DNA from 2 places in the Vibrio ishigakensis genome. Region 1 is predicted to be linked to the other one. Evidence: predicted binding sites of a transcription regulator. Region 1 holds the regulator's gene; the other holds the start of a gene.

Region 1 (5,083 bases):
TGAATGGCGATTTTTTCGGCCAATCTGGGCGCATTATTAGCCGTAATTATGCATACCTCGACTTAAAATCATTTAGGGATATATTGTTGTAATCATGTTTGAACTTAAGAAACTCATTTCTGCGTTTTTGATGCCTCTGCCTGCCATGCTCATTCTTGGCTTCATTGGTCTCGCTCTGGTGATGTTCACACGCAAGCATAAGTTTGGCTGCATCGTCATTTTCATATCACTGTTTTCTATCTTTGCCATCTCGTTCCAACCTATCTCGACCTCTCTACTAAAACCGCTAGAACGCAAATACACTGCCTTCTTGCCGACCACTGAGAATATTGACTACGTGATGGTTCTTGGCAGTGGTCATGTTGTAGATGCGGAGATCCCACCCACTTCTGAGTTAAGCCGTACTGCCCTAATGCGTCTGTCTGAGGGTATTCGTATTCTGCGTATGTATCCTGGCAGTAAATTGATTCTCTCAGGTTATTCAGGCGGTACAGAGATCAGCCAAGCGAGAATGATGGCGCAGGTTGCTCTGGCGCTTGGGGTTGCTAAGCCTGATATTATCTTGCTTGAAACCGCGCAAGATACCTGGGAAGAGGCGCATCAAGCTGCCGGCTTTGTTGGCAATAAGAAGCTGGTGTTAGTGACTTCAGCTAGCCATATGAATCGGGCTCTGGGGGAGTTTAATGAGGCGGGTCTAGAGCCGGTGCCTGCACCGACTAACTACCTTGCTCACTCCAACATTGAACAGGCTTGGGTAAAATACACCCCACAAGCTCAGTATCTAGAGCAAACAGAACGCTACTGGCATGAGACCCTCGGTACTTGGTGGCAGAAGATACGCAACCTTGTCAGTAGTAAATAACTGATTCATAATTCATATAGTTAAATTTTGTTACAAGGGCGCCGATGCGCCCTTTGTTGGATCTTACAATGCAAGAAATCAAGAAATTCAATGAGCAACGCGCCGAAATCTACTGGTGGTTCTCAAGCCTATTCTCAAAAGAGCTGACTGACGAAGAGCTCAAGGCGTATCAAAGCCAACAAGTTCGCGGCTTCCTACAAGGCCTATCTGAAAACGAAGAGCTAAAGAAAGCCACTGATGGCGTCATCGAGTCTCTAAACAAGCTTCAAGACAGAGAGGATGCGCAGTTAGAGTTATCTGCCGACTTCTGTGAGCTGTTTCTAACCTCCGATAAACATGCGGCACTTCCTTATGCCTCTATCTATCTCGATGACAGCAAACTGCTTAACGGCAAACCAGCGCAAGAGATGGCGGCCTTGATGCAGGAAAAAGGCATTCAGGTTGATAAGAACTTCAACGAGCCGGCGGATCACCTTGCTATCCAGCTCGACTTTCTCGGAAATCTCATCATCCGCTCAAACGAGCTTGAGCAAGAAGCCCATATGGAGGTAGCCCTAGCCGAGCAACAAGCCTTCATCGAACAACATTTGCTGACCTGGGTGCCTCAGTTTTCAGAAAACTGCACCAAGTTCGACGAATTCGGTTTTTACGCCTCTGTAGCCGAGCTTTTGGTGGCGTTTTGTGAGCTGGATAGTCACTATCTTGCGAACGATTGATGAATTCTCATTTTGTATAGAAATGCGTTGTCACTTGACGCATTTCTAGCTAGACTGCCCTCCGCAATCGATTGCACTACTCTTAAGTAGGTCCCTACACTTCTTCAGGTTTACAAGGTAAAGCATGGCTACCATCAAAGATGTAGCAAAGCTGGCTGGCGTTTCGACGACCACAGTTTCGCACGTAATTAACAAGACGCGCTTCGTAGCAGAGTCTACCCAAGAGCGAGTAATGAAAGCTGTTAAAGAGCTAAACTACGCGCCAAGTGCGGTAGCCCGTAGCCTGAAGTGTAACTCCACTCGTACTATCGGCATGCTGGTAACTCAGTCTACTAACCCTTTCTTTGCTGAGGTTGTAGATGGTGTTGAGAGCTATTGCTACCGTCAGGGCTATACATTGATCCTGTGTAACACTGGTGGTATCTACGAGAAGCAGCGCGACTATATCCGCATGCTGGCTGAAAAGCGTGTAGATGGACTTCTGGTTATGTGTTCTGACCTAACAGAAGAGCTGCGTGAAATGCTGGACTCACACCCTAACATCCCGAAAGTTGTTATGGATTGGGGCCCAGAGTCATCAATGGCCGATAAGATCATCGATAACTCTGAAGAAGGTGGCTATATTGCTGCGAAACACCTGATTGAGAATGGTCACGACAAGATTGCATGTCTAACTGGTCAAGCAGAGAAACTGGCTTGTATCGAGCGTGTTGCTGGCTACAAGCGTGCCCTTGCTGAAGCGAACATCGAGTTCAATCCTGAATATATCCTTGAGGGTAACTTCGAGTGTGATACCGCAGTAGAAGCCGCTGACAGACTTGCCGCTATGCCAATCGAGACTCGCCCTACTTCTGTGTTCTGCTTTAACGACATCATGGCACTTGGCCTTATCAGTCGCCTGCAACAGCACGACCTTAAGGTTCCTGAAGATATCTCAGTTATCGGTTATGACAACATCGACCTAGCCGCTTATTTTGCGCCGCCACTGACCACTATCCACCAGCCTAAGCGTCGTGTGGGTAAGACAGCATTTGAAATCCTGCTTGAGCGTATCAACGACAAAGAGCACGATCGCCGCGTATTTGAGATGCAGCCAGAACTTATCTCACGCGATAGCGTTAAGAACCTAAACGCTTAACTTCGAAAGCGGATGATACCTCATCCAAGCTCGAATTATCCAATCAATTCCAAACGGTACGTAAATAAACGTGCCGTTTTTTATTTTGTATGAAATTTTTCTATGTCCTACTCTGTCCCTATAGCTAAGTGAACTTACTTAGGTCAGGACGATGAATAAGAAATTGATAATTGGCGTAATTTTGGTTGCAGCTATCATTCTACTTGCGGTCAACTTTGGGCAATACCTCACCCTCGAAAACGCTAAAGCGCAACAAGCTGCGTTAAACGCTCATATAGAACAAAACTTCGTTCTGTCTGCTGCTCTCTACTTTATTGGTTACATCTTTATCACAGCGTTTTCTATCCCAGGAGCTGCCGTGGTGACGTTATTAGGTGCCGCTCTATTCGGTTTTTGGACCAGCTTAGTATTGGTGTCGTTTGCCAGCACTATAGGTGCGACTCTGGCTTTCCTAAGCTCTCGCTACCTGCTTCGCGACTGGGTACAAGCTAAGTTTGGTAATAAGTTAGATACCATCAACAAGGGCGTGGAAAAAGACGGCGCATTTTATCTATTCTCGCTTCGCCTTATTCCAGTATTTCCATTCTTCCTGATCAACCTTTTGATGGGTCTGACCCCAATCTCAGTGGCAAAATTCTACCTATTTAGTCAGCTAGGTATGTTGGCAGGGACTATGGTTTATCTAAACGCTGGTACTCAACTTGCTGAGATAGACAGCCTAGCAGGCATAGTATCCCCGACCGTACTGGCATCCTTTGCACTCTTGGGCCTGTTCCCACTTATCGCTAAATGGATAATGAACAAGATAAGACCCAATCAATCGGTCGCTTAGATGAAGATATATATTGCAAAAAATCCACCCGAAGCTCACTTTATCAGTGAGCTTTTACTTGCGGAGAAGATACCTGTTGAGGTTCGAAGTGTTGGCTTGTTTGGCCTTCAGGGCGAACTACCGATGGATGATTCCACCCAGCCCCATGTGTGGCTGCTAGACCCTGCCTACAAAGAGAAAGCGGAAGCCATTATCAAGGCATATATGGAAGCGGACGAGCAGGCCGATTGGACCTGTAGTGAATGTGGTGAGGTTAACGAAGGGCAGTTTGCCCTTTGCTGGAACTGCGGGGCTAGCTCACCGACTGAATAAAGGCGATGGACTCGCGGTTGAACTGCTGAGGCTTTTCCACGTTACACACGTGGCCGCAATCCTCAATCTCGATCAGCTTACTGTGCTCGTGCACTGAAACCATCTCTTTAACCGGCTTAATAAACATATAGTCTTTGTCGCCCATCAGATAGAGGGTTGGAATATCCAACTCTCGCTCCTTGAAGTAGCGCATCAGAGGGTTCACCTCAGCCGCCAATCTAAACCAACGCTTAAACTCTTTTTGACACAGCTTACGCGCTTCGCGAATAAACATATGGCGAGACTCTACCTGGCCCTTTTGCGGCATGATGATCCATGCAAACAAGCTATACAGCCACATGTATGGGATAAAGTTCTTACTCAGGTCACCGAGTTTAACTAGGAATTGAGAACGAGCATCGAAGCGAGTTACCGCACCGCCCAAAACCATAGAGCGAACACGATGAGAGGCGATCTCCGCCATGTTGCGCACGATAATGGTGCCAAGAGACATACCCACGAAATGGGCTGATGAGATCTTTAGATGATCCAGAACCGCGACGATATCCTTGGTTACCGCTTCAAAGGTGTAGCGTTTGTTGATGATATCAGCGAGAAGGTTATTTGATTTGCCGTGACCGCGAAGGTCTACAAGCAGAACATTGAAGTGCTCTTTGTACGCCTTGATCTGCTTAAACCAAATGGAAGAACTGCCGCCTGCGCCGTGCACGAACACTACCCACTCCTTTGAAGAAGGGTGAGGAAAGGTCTTGTGAAACAGCAGTGAAGAAGAAACAGCAGAACTCATTAATAATACAAATAAATCATACAATTGAACTTAGAATACTATCACAAACTAAGATCTGGCAAAAAAAGCCGGTTCTGCTTTTGTAACAAACAGTGATCTCTGCCACGTTATTGCTTCTGAAAAAACAGGGTAAGGCGACCAAATTCGAGACCGAACTTACGAATTGAGGTGAGATTGAAGACGTGTTTATCGTCTTGACGATAAAGCCAGTCGTCAAAAAATACGGTTACGGTCGAGTCTCCTCGAGGCAACTCAAAGTCATAGGTCCAATGTAAGGCGTTCCCGACCTCTTTACCTGTGGCTATGCCAATGATGTCGTCAGCCCTACCTTCGTAGGTACCATCATTTAAACGTGTGATCACCCAAATGCGAGTAGACTGCTCTCCATCATCAAACTCAAACTGCTCATCTAGGGTCAAAACATTCCCCTCAATGG
Region 2 (5,083 bases), 680 kb from region 1:
GCAAACAGGGCGAGGAAGCGAAACAACATCTTGAATACTACTTAAAACAAAACCGGCGCATGATAGCGCCTTGAAGAAAAATTAACCAGTGGCTTAGGAGAGCTGTTTGCCGGTAAAGATCAGTTTGTCTCCACAAGAGCGGCAGGAGTAACTCATCTCACCTCGAACAACCTTGTTATGTCGACGGATGGATAGCGGGTAATGATTGCAACCACACTGGTACTCAAAGGTTTTACCCTGTACCGATTGAACGTCCATAGAGTGAGTGCGCTTGGCCGGTATCTTAAATACTCGCTCCATAGTGTATTGCCATTCTTTTCCATGTGGGCGAACGCGACCAAACAGTTGATAGGTTATTAGATGGGCCAACTCGTGAGGCAATACCTCTTCGATGAACGCCTGTTTGTTCTCTTCGGCCAATATAGGGTTCAGCTTGATGATGTTCTTTTGTAGCAGAGCTTGCCCCGCAGCTTTCCCGCGCAGATTCAAAAGTAGTTCAGGTTTGGGAAACTGCTTATCGAAGTGTTTATTAGCGGTTGCGAGTAGGCTGTCTAGCTTCTGATTTAGCTTGAGCTGATATTGATTCATCTTGGAGCAGGTGTGGTAAAACTGACATCAGTGTATCTGTTAGCTGAACATAAAAAAAGCGGGCATCAAGCCCGCTCGATTGTTTAGTGATGTTTTTTCTGTATGGTGGCGTGGTACGCATGCCATGTTCCGTAGCCTAGGATAGGCATGGTTACTATCATGCCAATGCCATAGGTAGCAAAGCCGATCAGTACACCTCCGCAGATGATCACCGCCCAAACCGCCATAGGTGCTGGATTCTTTCTTACCGCATTAAAGCTGGTGAAAACTGCCGTCATCATGTCTACACGGCGCTCTAGCATTAGCGGAATAGAAAATACTGAAATGCTGAACACTAGGCTAGCTAAAATGAAACCTGCGATAGAGCCCGTGATCAGGAAAGGTGCAAACTCGATAATACTAGCCCCGGCTACCGATGGGTATAGAGCATGCAACAGGGCTGCAATGCGCATCCAGAAAATCATGGTAACAACCAAAAGCACAGCGAATGCCCATTGTGAGGTAGAGTTTCTACCAATGGCTTTCATCGAGTGTACTAGGTTTGGTTGTTTACCTTTTTCTCTAGACCAACTTACGTCATATAAGCCCAAGGCCAGAAACGGCCCTATTAGCATGTAGACGATTAGTGCTGGCAACACCACGAGGTGAGAGTGCACACCCTGAAGGTTAATTAAGCCCACAATGCCCGCTGCTGCGGCAGCAAAACAGAAGCCATAAAAGAAGCTAATTATGGGTGAACGCACCATATCGTTGAGACCCATGGCTAACCACTGGAATGGGTCTGAGATGCTTATCTGGTTACAAGGTATGGTCTTAGCGTATTCGCCGTCGCTGATACGCTCAGAATCCTGAAAGTCGTTTTCATTAAATGTACGAGGCATGACATCCTCCTGTTTTTGTCCCGTAAACTCGTCACCTGCTTCGAAGTAGCGCTCTTCTCTAATACGAGGGTGACGGCAAACTGTAGCCAAAAATTTTTTCATCGTTCCTGATGCTATACAAAACTTGATTGGCTTCACAGTTCCTTCAGGTATAACTATTGTCGCTGATGGTGCTAAATACAAATTTTGCACAGAAATTGTGCTTGCTAGTTTTCTACAGGTATAAAAAAAAACCTCAGCAAGCTGAGGTTTTTTCAAGATTAGGGTGTCGAGGCGATTACTTAATGCCTGCGAACTCTTTCAGCATTTCTGCTTTGTCAGTCGCTTCCCATGGGAACTCTTCGCGACCGAAGTGACCGTATGCTGCCGTCTTCTTATAGATAGGCTGAAGAAGGTTTAGCATCTCTTGTAGGCCGTAAGGGCGTAGGTCGAAGTGCTGACGTACCGCTTCGATGATGATGTCGTGAGACACTTTCTCAGTACCGAAGGTTTCAACCATGATAGATGTTGGATCAGCAACACCGATAGCGTAAGAAAGTTGGATTTCACAACGATCGGCCATGCCTGCCGCAACGATGTTTTTAGCAACGTAGCGAGCTGCGTATGCCGCAGAACGGTCAACTTTAGATGGATCTTTACCAGAGAATGCACCGCCACCGTGACGAGCTGCGCCACCGTAGGTATCAACGATGATCTTACGACCTGTAAGACCACAGTCACCCATAGGACCACCGATTACGAAACGGCCAGTTGGGTTGATGAAGAACTTAGTTTCTTTGTTCAACCACTCAGAAGGAAGTACAGGCTTGATGATGGTTTCCATCACAGCTTCACGTAGGTCTGGAGTAGAGATGGTGTCACAGTGCTGTGTAGAAAGAACTACAGCATCGATACCAACGATCTTACCTTGGTCGTACTGGAAAGTTACCTGAGATTTTGCATCTGGGCGCAACCATGGAAGGGTGCCGTTCTTACGAACTTCAGCTTGCTTCTCAACTAGACGGTGAGAGTAAGTGATAGGAGCTGGCATAAGAACGTCGGTTTCGTTAGTTGCGTAACCGAACATGATGCCTTGGTCGCCCGCGCCTTGATCTTTAGGGTCAGCTTTATCAACACCTTGGTTGATGTCTGGAGACTGCTTACCAATGGTGTTTAGTACTGCACAAGAGTCAGCATCGAAGCCCATGTCAGAGTGAACGTAACCAATTTCACGAACGGTTTGACGAGTTAGCTCTTCGATATCAACCCATGCAGAGGTGGTCACTTCACCACCAACCATTACCATACCGGTCTTCACGTATGTTTCACACGCAACACGTGCTTTAGGGTCTTGCTCAAGAATTGCGTCTAAAACCGCATCAGAGATTTGGTCTGCAATTTTGTCAGGATGTCCCTCAGAAACCGATTCAGAGGTAAACAGGTGCTTAGCCATGCTGGGCTCCCTTATTCTGTAGTTAAGAAAAGACGCTTAAAGCGTCTTTTTTGATGATTATTTAGTAGATGTTTCTACTTCTGGACGTCTATTCTAATTTTGAATGAGTGAAATACAAGTTTTTTTGTATATAAAAGTTAGCCAAACGATTGCGCGATATGGGGCTAGTTTATGTAAATTGGCTAAAACTTGTTGCACACCAAAGTTTGAATAGTTGCGTTTGCATATTTGAAAGGGTTTGCGGTAATAATTATGCTCTGCGACAATAGTCGCGCTTAGTGCTCGTCCTAGTTGGGCATTAAGGTCAGGAATCATTTAATCAATTGCATACGCACTCAGGAGCAGACATGTCTTCCCGTAAAGATCTAGCCAATGCAATCCGCGCTCTAAGCATGGATGGTGTACAAAAAGCTAACTCTGGTCACCCAGGCGCCCCAATGGGGATGGCTGATATTGCCGAAGTATTATGGCGTGGTCACTTGAACCACAACCCTTCAAACCCAGAGTGGGCTGACCGCGACCGTTTTGTACTTTCAAACGGCCACGGCTCTATGCTGATCTACTCTCTGCTTCATCTATCAGGCTACGAGCTATCTATCGATGACCTGAAAAACTTCCGTCAGCTTCACTCTAAGACTCCTGGTCACCCAGAGTACGGCTACGCACCGGGTATCGAGACTACCACTGGTCCTCTAGGTCAAGGCATCACAAACGCTGTAGGTATGGCGATTGCTGAGAAAGCTCTGGCGGCTCAATTCAACAAGCCAGGCCATGACATCGTTGACCACTTCACTTATGTATTCATGGGTGACGGCTGTCTGATGGAAGGTATCTCTCACGAAGCGTGTTCACTTGCGGGTACTCTAGGCCTAGGCAAGCTGATCGCATTCTGGGATGACAACGGCATCTCTATCGACGGTGAAGTTGAAGGCTGGTTCTCTGACGATACTCCTAAGCGTTTTGAAGCGTACGGCTGGCACGTAATCCCAGCGGTAGACGGTCACGATGCTGACGCTATCAACGCAGCAATTGAGGCGGCTAAGGCGGACCCACGTCCTACTCTTATCTGTACTAAGACCATCATCGGCTTTGGTTCTCCAAACAAAGCAGGTTCTCACGACTGCCACGGCGCACCACTAGGTGAAGCTGAAATCGCAGCGGCACGTGAATTCCTAGGTTGGGAGCACGCACCATTTGAAATCCCAGCTGACATCTACGCTGAGTGGGATGCGAATGAAGCGGGTAGAGCTAAAGAAGCAGCTTGGAACGACAAGTTCGAAGCATACTCAAAAGAATTCCCTGCAGAAGCGGCTGAGCTTAAGCGTCGCGTAAACGGCGACCTTCCTGCTGAGTGGGAAGCGAAGACTGCAGAAATCATCGCTGACCTTCAAGCAAACCCAGCGAACATCGCATCACGTAAAGCATCTCAAAATGCGCTAGAAGCGTTCGGTAAGATGCTACCTGAGTTCATGGGTGGCTCTGCTGACCTTGCTCCATCAAACCTAACCATGTGGTCTGGCTCTAAGTCTCTTGAAGCTCAAGACTTCTCAGGCAACTACATCCACTACGGTGTGCGTGAGTTCGGTATGACGGCGATCATCAACGGTATCGCACTGCACGGCGGCTTCGTACCTTACGGTGCAACCTTCCTAATGTTCATGGAGTACGCGCGTAATGCTATGCGTATGGCGGCTCTGATGAAGGTTCAGAATATTCAGGTTTACACTCACGACTCAATCGGTCTGGGTGAAGATGGCCCAACGCACCAACCTGTAGAGCAACTTGCTTCTCTGCGTGTAACTCCAAACATGAGCACATGGCGTCCATGTGACCAGGTTGAGTCTGCTGTGGCTTGGAAACTGGCTATCGAGCGTAAAGATGGTCCAACATCTCTGATCTTCTCTCGTCAAAACCTTGCACAGCAAGAGCGTGACGCAGAGACAGTAGCAAACATCGCTAAGGGTGGTTACATCCTCAAAGATTGTGAAGGTGCGCCTGAGCTGATCATCATTGCAACCGGTTCTGAGGTTGAGTTAGCAGTAGCAGCGCAAGCTGAGCTTTCTGCACAGGGCAAAGCTGTACGCGTAGTATCTATGCCTGCAACTGACGTGTTCGACAAGCAAGATGAAGCATACCGTGAAGCGGTTCTACCTGCATCAGTAACTAAGCGCATCGCAGTTGA

What was found. The regulator PurR, encoded in region 1, represses purine synthesis genes. The targets are predictions, from matches to a motif close to TNANGNAAACGTTTNCNTNA.
Positions count from the first base shown of each region.
Region 2: a site for PurR is predicted at 3,039-3,058, ahead of metK (methionine adenosyltransferase). Genes of this name have one in related genera too.

Region 1 is NZ_AP024881.1:1,864,400-1,869,482, forward strand. Features, by position in the region: gene elyC (envelope biogenesis factor ElyC) at 95-862, shown strand; gene torD (molecular chaperone TorD) at 931-1,578, shown strand; gene purR (HTH-type transcriptional repressor PurR) at 1,703-2,716, shown strand; gene Pcarn_RS08410 (TVP38/TMEM64 family protein) at 2,868-3,548, shown strand; gene Pcarn_RS08415 (DUF7577 domain-containing protein) at 3,549-3,860, shown strand; gene Pcarn_RS08420 (alpha/beta fold hydrolase) at 3,841-4,647, opposite strand; gene Pcarn_RS08425 (DUF3833 domain-containing protein) at 4,755-5,083, opposite strand, start outside.
Region 2 is NZ_AP024881.1:2,547,704-2,552,786, reverse strand. Features, by position in the region: gene Pcarn_RS11670 (endonuclease) at 1-29, opposite strand, end outside; gene Pcarn_RS11665 (SprT family zinc-dependent metalloprotease) at 94-588, opposite strand; gene Pcarn_RS11660 (DUF2189 domain-containing protein) at 672-1,469, opposite strand; gene metK (methionine adenosyltransferase) at 1,747-2,901, opposite strand; gene tkt (transketolase) at 3,249-5,083, shown strand, end outside.